2 regions of the Enterobacter cloacae complex sp. ECNIH7 genome follow, and region 2 is predicted to be linked to the other one. Evidence: predicted binding sites of a transcription regulator. Region 2 holds the regulator's gene; the other holds the start of a gene.
What was found. The regulator Fur, encoded in region 2, represses iron uptake genes when iron is present. The targets are predictions, from matches to a motif close to ATAATAATGAGAACNACTATCAA.
Positions count from the first base shown of each region.

Region 1: the regulator Fur is predicted to act here: its motif matches at 2,569-2,591, upstream of bfd (bacterioferritin-associated ferredoxin).

Region 1 covers NZ_CP017990.1:4,727,801-4,733,424, forward strand. The annotation lists gene rplC (50S ribosomal protein L3) at 1-609, opposite strand, end outside; gene rpsJ (30S ribosomal protein S10) at 642-953, opposite strand; gene WM95_RS23650 (prepilin peptidase) at 1,334-1,807, shown strand; gene bfr (bacterioferritin) at 1,791-2,267, opposite strand; gene bfd (bacterioferritin-associated ferredoxin) at 2,340-2,534, opposite strand; gene tuf (elongation factor Tu) at 2,714-3,898, opposite strand; gene fusA (elongation factor G) at 3,968-5,624, opposite strand, start outside.
Region 2 covers NZ_CP017990.1:1,451,886-1,457,509, reverse strand. The annotation lists gene ybfF (esterase) at 1-404, shown strand, start outside; gene ybfE (LexA regulated protein) at 533-820, shown strand; gene fldA (flavodoxin FldA) at 976-1,506, shown strand; gene fur (ferric iron uptake transcriptional regulator) at 1,797-2,243, shown strand; gene chiQ (ChiQ/YbfN family lipoprotein) at 2,384-2,710, opposite strand; gene chiP (chitoporin ChiP) at 2,758-4,155, opposite strand; gene glnS (glutamine--tRNA ligase) at 4,602-5,624, opposite strand, start outside.

The DNA.
Region 1 (5,624 bases), 1.9 Mb from region 2:
AACGATCAGGTCGCTACCGGTTGCACCCGGGACCGCACCTTTAACCAGCAGCAGGTTGCGCTCAGCGTCAACACGTACTACGTCCAGGCTCTGAACGGTTACACGTTCGTTACCCAGCTGACCTGCCATTTTCTTGCCTTTGAACACTTTGCCCGGAGTCTGGTTCTGACCGATAGAACCCGGAACGCGGTGAGACAAGGAGTTACCGTGGGTAGCGTCCTGGGTACGGAAGTTCCAGCGCTTAACGGTACCAGCAAAACCTTTACCTTTAGAGGTACCGGTTACGTCAACTTTTTTAACGTCAGCAAACAGCTCAACGCTAATGTCCTGACCTACGGTGAACTCTTCGCCTTCAGCAAGACGGAATTCCCACAGACCACGGCCAGCTTCTACGCCAGCTTTAGCGAAGTGACCCGCTTCTGGTTTGGTTACACGGTTAGCTTTTTTAGCACCAGTGGTAACCTGAATAGCGCGGTAGCCATCGTTAGCCAGATCTTTAACCTGAGTAACGCGGTTTGCTTCAACTTCGATTACGGTTACTGGGATAGAAACGCCATCTTCAGTGAAGATGCGGGTCATACCCACTTTTTTACCGACTAAACCAATCATTGTTTCAACCTCTCAATCGCTCGATGACCTGATTAACCCAGGCTGATCTGCACGTCTACACCGGCAGCCAGATCCAGACGCATCAGAGCATCAACGGTTTTCTCAGTTGGCTCAACGATGTCAACCAGACGCTTGTGAGTGCGGATTTCGTACTGATCGCGCGCGTCTTTGTTGACGTGCGGAGAGATCAGAACGGTGAAGCGCTCTTTGCGGGTCGGCAGCGGGATCGGACCACGGACTTGCGCACCAGTGCGCTTAGCAGTCTCGACGATTTCCGCGGTTGATTGATCGATCAGACGATGATCAAACGCTTTAAGGCGGATACGGATTCTTTGGTTCTGCATGAGACCAGAGCTCCAATTATTTTATAAACGAAAATGATTACTCCTCAAACCCATTACGATTGATGGGAGAGTGTAACCGTTCTTACGTAGCTCCCCAATTGGGAGCATTGTTGAGTAACAAAATGAGCTACTCTGGTTCTGATTGAACCCGCCGTCAATTACGACAAGCCCGCGCATTATACGTAAATCTGGACAAGACGCAAGTGCCGTTTAGAAATTAAGCGCCAGAGGCGCAGTATGCGTAAGGGCGCGCAACTTTTTACGCAATGTATCCCTTCTCAAGGCTTTGTCTCGAGCCCCTACGCAAGTGTCGTTTTTATAGATTGCCGACCAGGCCGATTATAGCGAGGATGCGCTCAAACCCCTTTGAGGCCTTTACCATGTTAACCACCCTCCCCTTTTTGCTGATCTATTTTTCGCTGACTGCCTTTCTTGTACATGCGGATATTCGCTACGGACTGCTTCCCGATAAATTTCTCTGCCCGCTGCTATGGGCGGGCCTGCTCTTCCAGCTCTGTGTCCAACCTGATTTTCTGCCAAGTGCAGTGGTGGGTGCGATGGCTGGATATGTCGGCTTTGCCGTTATTTACTGGGGATATCGGTTTATCTGCCGGCGTGAAGGGATGGGATACGGCGATGTAAAATACCTGGCGGCGCTTGGTGCGTGGCATGGCTGGTGCATACTGCCTACGCTGGCGTTACTCGCTGCGCTTATGGCTCTACTTAGCATTCTTGTGTTTTCGTTACTCACCGGCGATAAGGGAGCATTAAAAAACCCACTGCCTTTTGGGCCATTTCTGGCAGCAGCGGGTTTATGCGTAGGCTGGAAGACGGTGGTTACTCTTCCACTTTAATCTGCGACTGAAGGTAGTTCTGCAGACCGATTTTAGCAATCAGATCCAGCTCCGTTTCCAGCCAGTCAATATGGCCTTCTTCATCGGCCAGGATCTGGATCATCATATCGCGACTGACGTAGTCATGTACGCTGTCAGCATAGGCAATGGCTTCACGGAGATCTTTGGCGCCTTCAAGCTCCAGCCTGAGGTCGGAACGCAGCATCTCTTCGACATCTTCTCCGATGCCCAGCTTTCCGAGATCCTGCAGGTTTGGAATACCTTCAAGGAATAAAATACGCTCGATATATTTATCAGCGTGCTTCATTTCATCGATCGATTCATGGTACTCAACGTCGTTCAGACGTTTAAGCCCCCAGTTTTTGAACATTCTCGCGTGAAGAAAGTACTGGTTAATTGCGACAAGCTCATTTCCCAATAATTTATTGAGATAACTTATGATTTTAACATCACCTTTCATTATATAGTCCCTCCGCTTCCACTCATTGAAGCGTAGATCGGGCTACAGGGATGTCAAAAAAAAGATGGGCGCTTACGCGATCTCTTTGTATTCCGGGATCTGCATCAATTCGTCCTGCATGATCTCTCGCGCAGCACGTACACATTTACCGCATTGATTTCCCACCGGAACAAATTTGCGTAGCTGCTGAAATGACTGAGGCTGAAACTGACGAACGGCCTGACGTATTTTCTTGTCGCTTACACCATTACATAAACAAACGTACATAGAGACTCCCGTTCAAATTATGCGCAAAGTGTAAGTGAGAATGGTTATGATTACAATAGCACAAACGCCACAATACGGGGCGGGAGCAGGCAAAAAATGCGAAATTTTGTGACAGTGCCTGGGCGGCAGAAAACAAAAAAGGACGCCGAAGCGTCCTTTTTTTATTCAGGGATAATTAATTAGCCCAGAACTTTAGCAACAACGCCCGCGCCAACGGTACGGCCGCCTTCACGGATTGCGAAACGCAGACCGTCGTCCATCGCGATTGGGTGGATCAGAGTCACAACCATCTTGATGTTGTCGCCTGGCATTACCATCTCTACGCCTTCTGGCAGTTCGATGGTACCGGTCACGTCAGTAGTACGGAAGTAGAACTGTGGACGGTAGCCTTTGAAGAACGGAGTATGACGGCCGCCTTCGTCTTTGGACAGAATGTACACTTCAGATTCGAACTTGGTGTGTGGCTTGATTGAGCCTGGCTTCGCCAGAACCTGACCACGTTCGATTTCTTCACGTTTGATACCACGCAGCAGAACACCAACGTTCTCACCAGCACGGCCTTCGTCCAGCAGTTTGCGGAACATTTCAACGCCAGTACAGGTAGACTTCGCAGTCTCTTTGATACCAACGATTTCAACTTCTTCACCAACTTTGATGATACCGCGCTCTACACGACCGGTAACAACGGTACCACGACCGGAGATGGAGAATACGTCTTCGATTGGCAGCAGGAATGGCTTGTCAATCGCACGCTCTGGTTCTGGGATGTAAGAATCCAGGAAGCCAGCCAGTTCGATGATTTTCGCTTCCCACTCTGCGTCGCCTTCCAGCGCTTTCAGAGCAGAACCACGAACGATTGGAGTATCGTCGCCCGGGAAATCGTACTGAGACAGCAGTTCACGAACTTCCATCTCTACCAGTTCCAGCAGCTCTTCGTCATCAACCATGTCGCATTTGTTCAGGAACACGATGATGAAAGGAACGCCTACCTGACGACCCAGCAGGATGTGCTCACGAGTCTGAGGCATTGGGCCGTCAGTCGCAGCAACAACCAGGATCGCGCCGTCCATCTGCGCAGCACCGGTGATCATGTTTTTAACATAGTCGGCGTGGCCTGGGCAGTCTACGTGTGCGTAGTGGCGAGTCGGGGTGTCATATTCAACGTGGGAAGTGTTGATGGTGATACCACGCGCTTTTTCTTCTGGTGCGTTATCGATCTGGTCGAATGCACGAGCAGAACCACCGTAGGTTTTAGCCAGAACGGTAGTGATTGCAGCAGTCAGGGTAGTTTTACCATGGTCAACGTGGCCGATAGTACCAACGTTGACGTGCGGTTTTGTACGTTCAAATTTTTCTTTAGACACGGCTATATTCCTTACTATAGTGCTCTCCCCTGTGGAGAGAGCACGGGACTTAGGTTTTAATCCTGTGGATTACTTACCACGGGCTTCAATAACGGCCTGAGCAACGTTGTTAGGCGCATCATCATACTTCAGGAATTCCATGGTGTATGATGCACGACCTTTGGTCAGAGAACGCAGCTGAGTTGCATATCCGAACATTTCAGACAGCGGAACTTCAGCGTGGATCTTAACGCCAGTTACTTCGGATTCCTGACCACGCAGCATACCGCGACGACGGCTCAAGTCACCGATAACGTCACCGGTGTTCTCTTCAGGAGTTTCTACTTCAACCTTCATGATTGGCTCAAGCAGAACTGGTTTTGCTTTCTTAAAGCCTTCTTTAAAGGCAATAGACGCAGCCAGTTTAAACGCCAGTTCAGAGGAGTCAACGTCGTGGTAAGAACCGAAGTGCAGACGAACACCCATATCAACAACCGGATAGCCAGCCAGAGGGCCCGCTTTCAGCTGTTCCTGGATGCCTTTATCAACGGCTGGGATGTATTCGCCAGGAATTACACCACCTTTGATGTCGTTGATGAACTCGTAACCTTTCGGGTTAGAGCCCGGCTCCAGTGGGTACATGTCGATCACAACGTGACCGTACTGACCGCGACCACCAGACTGCTTAGCGTGCTTACCTTCAATGTCGGTAACTTTCGCGCGAATCGCTTCGCGGTAAGCAACCTGAGGTTTACCCACGTTCGCTTCAACGTTGAATTCACGCTTCATACGGTCAACGATGATGTCCAGGTGCAGTTCACCCATACCAGCGATGATGGTCTGGTTAGATTCTTCATCAGTCCATACGCGGAATGATGGGTCTTCTTTCGCCAGACGGCCCAGAGCCAGACCCATTTTTTCCTGGTCAGCTTTGGTTTTTGGTTCAACTGCGATGGAGATTACCGGCTCAGGGAATTCCATACGCTCCAGAATGATCGGGTGATCCGGGTCACACAGGGTGTCACCAGTGGTCACGTCTTTCAGACCGATAGCTGCAGCGATGTCGCCCGCACGAACTTCTTTGATCTCTTCACGTTTGTTAGCGTGCATCTGTACGATACGGCCAAAACGTTCACGCGCCGCTTTCACGGAGTTCAGGATGGTGTCACCGGAGTTAACCACACCAGAGTAAACGCGGAAGAAGGTCAGGTTACCCACGAATGGGTCGGTAGCAATTTTGAACGCCAGTGCAGAGAATGGCTCTTCGTCGCTTGCGTGACGCTCAGCCGGAGTATCTTTACCGTCGTCCAGGATACCGTTGATCGCAGGAACGTCAACCGGGGATGGCAGGTAGTCAACTACCGCATCCAGCATCGCCTGAACACCTTTGTTCTTGAACGCAGAACCACAGGTTACCAGGATGATTTCGTTGTTCAGAACGCGCTGACGCAGAGCTTTTTTGATCTCTTCTTCAGTCAGTTCTTCACCACCCAGGTATTTCTCCATCAGCTCTTCAGAAGCTTCAGCAGCGGATTCGATCAGGTTCTGGTGCCATTCGTCAGCCAGGTCCTGCATTGCAGCTGGGATATCTTCGTATTCGAAGGTAACGCCCTGGTCTGCATCGTTCCAGTTGATGGCTTTCATTTTCACCAGGTCGATAACGCCGGTGAAGCCTTCTTCAGCACCAATTGCCAGCTGCAGCGGAACAGGGTTCGCGCCCAGACGGGTTTTGATCTGGCCAACAACT
Region 2 (5,624 bases):
ACGACGAGATTTTTGCCGCTATTAATGCGGTCACAGAAGCGGGTGTCGCGACGCGCCAACAGGCGGCTGCCGTAATGCGTGAGCATCTTAATGAAGAAGGCGTCGTTCAGTTTCTGCTGAAGTCGTTTGTTGACGGGCAATGGCGTTTTAACGTGCCGGTGCTCTGGGACCAGTACAATAACATCGTCGGCTGGGAAACCGTCCCCGCCTGGCCATACCCCACTCTCTTTATTCGCGGCGGCAACTCGCCTTACGTTACCGACGCGTACCGCGACACGCTGCTGGCCCAATTCCCGCAGGCTCGCGCCCACGTGATTGCCGGTGCCGGGCACTGGGTGCATGCGGAAAAACCGGATGCTGTGCTGCGCGCCATTCGCCGCTATCTCGCTGATACTGCAAATTGATTAAAAAGAAAGCGACTGGAAGGCTGCAGGCGTCCAGTCGTTGGCGTGCCGTTTTTGGTGATGTATGATGGCGCGCTTATCGCCCGGGCATTAGCAGGGCGGCGTGTTTCCCCCGAAGTCTCAGAATCATGGCCAAAGAACAAACGGACCGTACGACACTAGATCTGTTCGCGAATGAGCGTCGCCCGGGACGACCCAAGACGAATCCGCTTTCGCGCGATGAACAGCTGCGTATCAATAAACGCAACCAGCTTAAACGCGATAAAAATCGTGGGCTTAAGCGTGTCGAACTGAAGCTCAACGCCGACGCGGTCGATGCACTTAATGAGCTGGCCGAGGCCCGAAATATCAGCCGTAGCGAGCTCATTGAAGAGATGCTGATCGCCCAGCTTGAGACGTTGCGCGGCCAGGCATAAGTCTGAAAATTCCCTTAATTACCCTTTTCATGTAGCACAGAGTGCAGTCCTGCGCGATAGCTGTTTCCGCAGGGTTGCCAGTTCTGCTATTATTGCCCTTATCCGTGGCCAAATTGCGCCACCATACTATTAAGTTTCAAGAGGTTATTTTACTCATGGCAATCATCGGCATTTTCTTTGGCAGTGATACCGGCAATACCGAAAATATCGCGAAAAACATTCAAAAACAGCTCGGTAAAGACGTTGCTGATGTGCATGACATCGCCAAGAGCAGCAAAGAAGATCTCGAAGGCTATGACATTCTGCTGCTGGGCATTCCAACCTGGTACTACGGTGAAGCCCAGTGCGACTGGGATGATTTTTTCCCGACGCTGGAAGAAGTGGACTTCAACGGTAAGCTGGTCGCCCTTTTTGGCTGTGGCGATCAGGAAGACTACGCCGAATACTTCTGTGACGCGCTGGGCACCATCCGCGATATCATTGAGCCGAACGGCGCGGTTATCGTAGGTCACTGGCCGACCGCCGGTTACCACTTCGAAGCGTCTAAAGGCCTGGCCGATGACGATCATTTCGTGGGTCTGGCCATCGACGAAGACCGTCAGCCAGAGCTGACCGCAGAGCGTGTTGAGAAGTGGGTTAAGCAGATCCGCGAGGAACTGCACCTGGATGATATTCTGAACGCCTGATTTTATCGCGGCGCAACTGCGGTTGCGCCCATGCCCCAGGTCAAACCGATTAAATTAATCGCTACAATCTTTTAACTTTTTCGCCCAGACCTGTACAATGTCTCCCTGATAAAACGTGGTTTTCCATTGAGCAAGTTTGTTGGTGATACCACGTTTTTATAAGCATATTTTGCCTGAGACTTGCAGTTTTCATTTAGCCATGGCAGTTCTATAATGAGACGCATTATCCCGGGTGCATTTTCTGTCACTTCCTACAGAAGTGAATCGTTTAGCAACAGGACAGATTCCGCATGACTGACAACAATACCGCATTAAAGAAGGCTGGCCTGAAAGTTACGCTTCCTCGGTTAAAAATCCTTGAAGTGCTTCAGGGTCCAGACAATCACCATGTCAGTGCGGAAGACCTCTATAAACGTCTTATCGACATGGGTGAAGAGATCGGGCTGGCTACCGTCTATCGCGTGCTGAACCAGTTTGATGACGCGGGCATTGTTACCCGTCATAATTTCGAAGGCGGTAAATCTGTTTTCGAACTGACCCAGCAGCAGCACCACGATCACCTGATCTGCCTCGATTGCGGCAAGGTCATTGAATTCAGCGATGATTCCATTGAATCACGCCAGCGTGAAATCGCGGCGCGTCATGGCATCCGCCTGACGAACCACAGCCTGTATCTTTACGGTCACTGCGCTGAAGGCGACTGCCGCGAAGACGACCACGCGCACGACGCGAAATAATCAGTATTCATACTCTGAGCCAGCCGCAAGGTTGGCTTTTTTTTTGCCTGAAAAAGCCCGGTGGCGCTGCGCTTACCGGGCCCACGGGCTATGACACCTTTGTAGGCCCGGCAAGCGCAGCGCCACCGGGCGTAAAGCACTTATTTATTGTTATTGCGTATCTCGTTCCAGATCTTATCGCAACGCTTCGCCACTTCCTGATCGTTACCGGTTTTACGCGCCTGGATACAGGCCTGGTAATCCATCACGCGGACGTTCTCCTGCGTCGCGAACTGCTCATGCGCTTTCTCTTTCTTCAGCACGTTCAGCACGCTCTGACAGGCTTGAATTTTCTCCGGCGATCCTTCCGCAGTATTTATGCAGGCGCTATACGCCTCCTTCAGACGGGAGTCCTCTTTCGGCGCCTGATTCTGAGCACACGCCACCAGCCCTGATGCCAGCAACGCGACGATTACGATTTTTTTCATCATGTGCAGTCTCCATACCGGCGGGACTCAGCCCGCCGGTGCGTTCATCAGAAGATGGTGAATGGGGCAATAACCATGAATTTCACGTCACGTTCATCCTGGAAGATGTTGCCGTAACCGCCCGCATAGCTCGGGATATCGGAGTGGTTGTCATACTGAGTGAAGTGCAGTTTGAACATCGTGCCTTTCGCGCGGCCATCCTGCAGGGTATAGATAGCATCGAGGCTGTAGGAAGACTCTTTCAGGCGATAGTTAGGATCGTAGTATGCGTCCGGCGTGGCCATATCGGCAGGTTTTGCGTCCCAGGCGTAAGCGTAAGAGGCACCCACGGCCCAGCCCGGCAGATTCCAGTTTTTCAGGTCATACATTGCGCCAAAGAAGACCGCTTTCTCGCCGTCGGCGTTGAAGTCAGAGCGGTTATCCCACCAGATATCAAGACGACCGTTGGAGGAGGCGTAGGTCGGGGTCATACGCTGCAGGAAGTAGCCCTGCTGCCCTTCCGCCTTCACCCATGTGCCTTCCAGACGTAAATCAACCTGACCGACCTTGTAGCCGAAGGTTAACGCCTGCAGCCACGCGGTGCCGTCATAAATGTCGTTGACGCCACCGTTGCTGACCTTGTCGCGCGTACCGTAGAACTGGTAGCTGGTGCTCAGCGGGCTACCCGCGACATCGAATTTATAGCTGGCCTTGGCAAAATACTGATCGACATAGCCTTGTGCCTGACCGAATGCCGCTTCAAGCACCAGATCGTTTTTGAAGTCGTACTTCGCGCCCAGCGAGTGCAGGTAATCGACTTTGGTTTTTTTATCGTTCTGGTAGAACTTGTCCATTTCAATGTGCCACGGCGCTTTGTACTCGTTGGTCCACATATAGGAGAAGCTCAACGCCCCCGCGTCACCGTAGTCAAAATTCGCCCCGGCTTCCGCACCCTGATAGGTACCCGGCATAAAGCTCCAGTGCGGCGCTAACAGAGTCTGACCGGTTGGCTGAATATAACCACCGCGCGCCCAAACCGGACCGTATTTAAATTTTGCAGCGGCTTTATAAAGGCTGATACCGCTCTTATCCCCGGACCAGTCTTCTTTATAGGCTTTGTTGCTGGAGGAGAAGGCAATTTCGTTCGGGTGGGCGCTGTCACCGTTTTCCGCCATTTCAATCGCGGTAAACGCAGCAATATCCAGACCGAACATATCCGCGGCATAGCCTGACTGGAAGTCCAGGTTGGCGTTCCAGGTGGAGTGAGAAAGGTTAGTTTTGTATTTGTCTTCGGTGACGTCTTTACGGTCACGTTCACGCTGCCAGTAATAAATACCGCCCGTGAGGGTAGAATCGTCGATGAAGCCTGCCGCTTTCGCCTCTGGTGTCACCACCAGGCCCGACATTGCTGTCACACCGGCAATAGCCAGCGCCAGCGCACTACGTTTGCCACTGAACGTACGCATAGATTATTCCTCTTTGACGAATTAAAACGCCTGAAGCGGCGTAAATAAAAAAGACCAAATGGTCAGGGGTAGTTTTAAATACCCTCGAATTAACTACCGTCTTTAGGTTATTTTTCGCGACGCGAATTATCAATGCTTTTTAGCGGGCAAAAGTCAGGATTATGACGAAGTGCACATAATTGGTAGTGATTTGTAACATTCGCAGAGAGGCGAGCAATGGCGGGGAATTATCAGGTATTTCAGTGGCTAGACATGGATTATCTTTCCTTTTTTATCACCTTTTTGTTTTTCGTAATGACACAAACTTTTTTTAAAAAAATAAGTAGCACCTCATTGACCTGATATTTTTATCACACCTTTTTAGGCCCTGTCTTAATACCCTGATCGTTAAATAAAAAAACGCCGCATGGTGCGGCGTTTGTCTCTCATTGACCAGACCAGCAATATTATTCGCCGATCTTCGTCCAGGTATCACGCAGACCTACGGTACGGTTGAATACCGATTTTTCCGCCGTGCTGTAACGGCTGTCCAGGCAGAAGTAACCTTCACGTTCGAACTGGAACGCTTTGCCCGCTTCAGCGGCTTTCAGAGAAGGCTCCGCATAACCCTGCTTGATCACCAGAGATTCCGGGTTGATGGTCGCCAGGAAGTCTTCCGCTGCACCTGGGTTAGGCACGCTGAACAGGCGATCGTACAGGCGAATTTCTACCGGCAGCGCGTGAGAAGCGCTCACCCAGTGAATAACGCCCTTCACCTTGCGGCCGTCTGCAGGATCTTTGCTCAGCGTTTCAGCGTCATATGAACAGAAGATGGTAGTGATATTCCCTTCTGCATCTTTCTCTACGCGCTCGGCTTTGATGACGTAGGCGTTACGCAGACGCACTTCTTTGCCCAGCACCAGACGTTTGTACTGCTTGTTGGCTTCTTCGCGGAAGTCAGCGCGGTCAATCCAGATCTCGCCGCTGAACGGCACGTCACGGCTTCCCATTTCCGGTTTGTTCGGATGGTTAGGCATGGAGACCAGCTCGCTTTCACCCTGCGGATAGTTTTCGATAACCAGTTTCACCGGATCGATAACCGCCATCGCGCGCGGAGCGTTTTCGTTGAGATCTTCGCGAATGCAGGATTCCAGGGAGGCCATTTCGATGGTGTTATCCTGCTTGGTCACGCCGATACGTTTGCAGAACTCACGAATAGAGGCGGCAGTGTAACCACGACGACGCAGACCCGAGATGGTTGGCATACGCGGGTCATCCCAGCCCTCAACGTGCTTGTCGGTCACCAGCAGGTTCAGCTTACGCTTGGACATCACGGTGTATTCCAGGTTCAGACGAGAGAACTCGTACTGGCGCGGATGCACAGGAATGGTGATGTTATCCAGAACCCAGTCGTACAGACGACGGTTGTCCTGGAACTCCAGCGTACACAGAGAGTGCGTAATGCCTTCCAGCGCATCGCTGATGCAGTG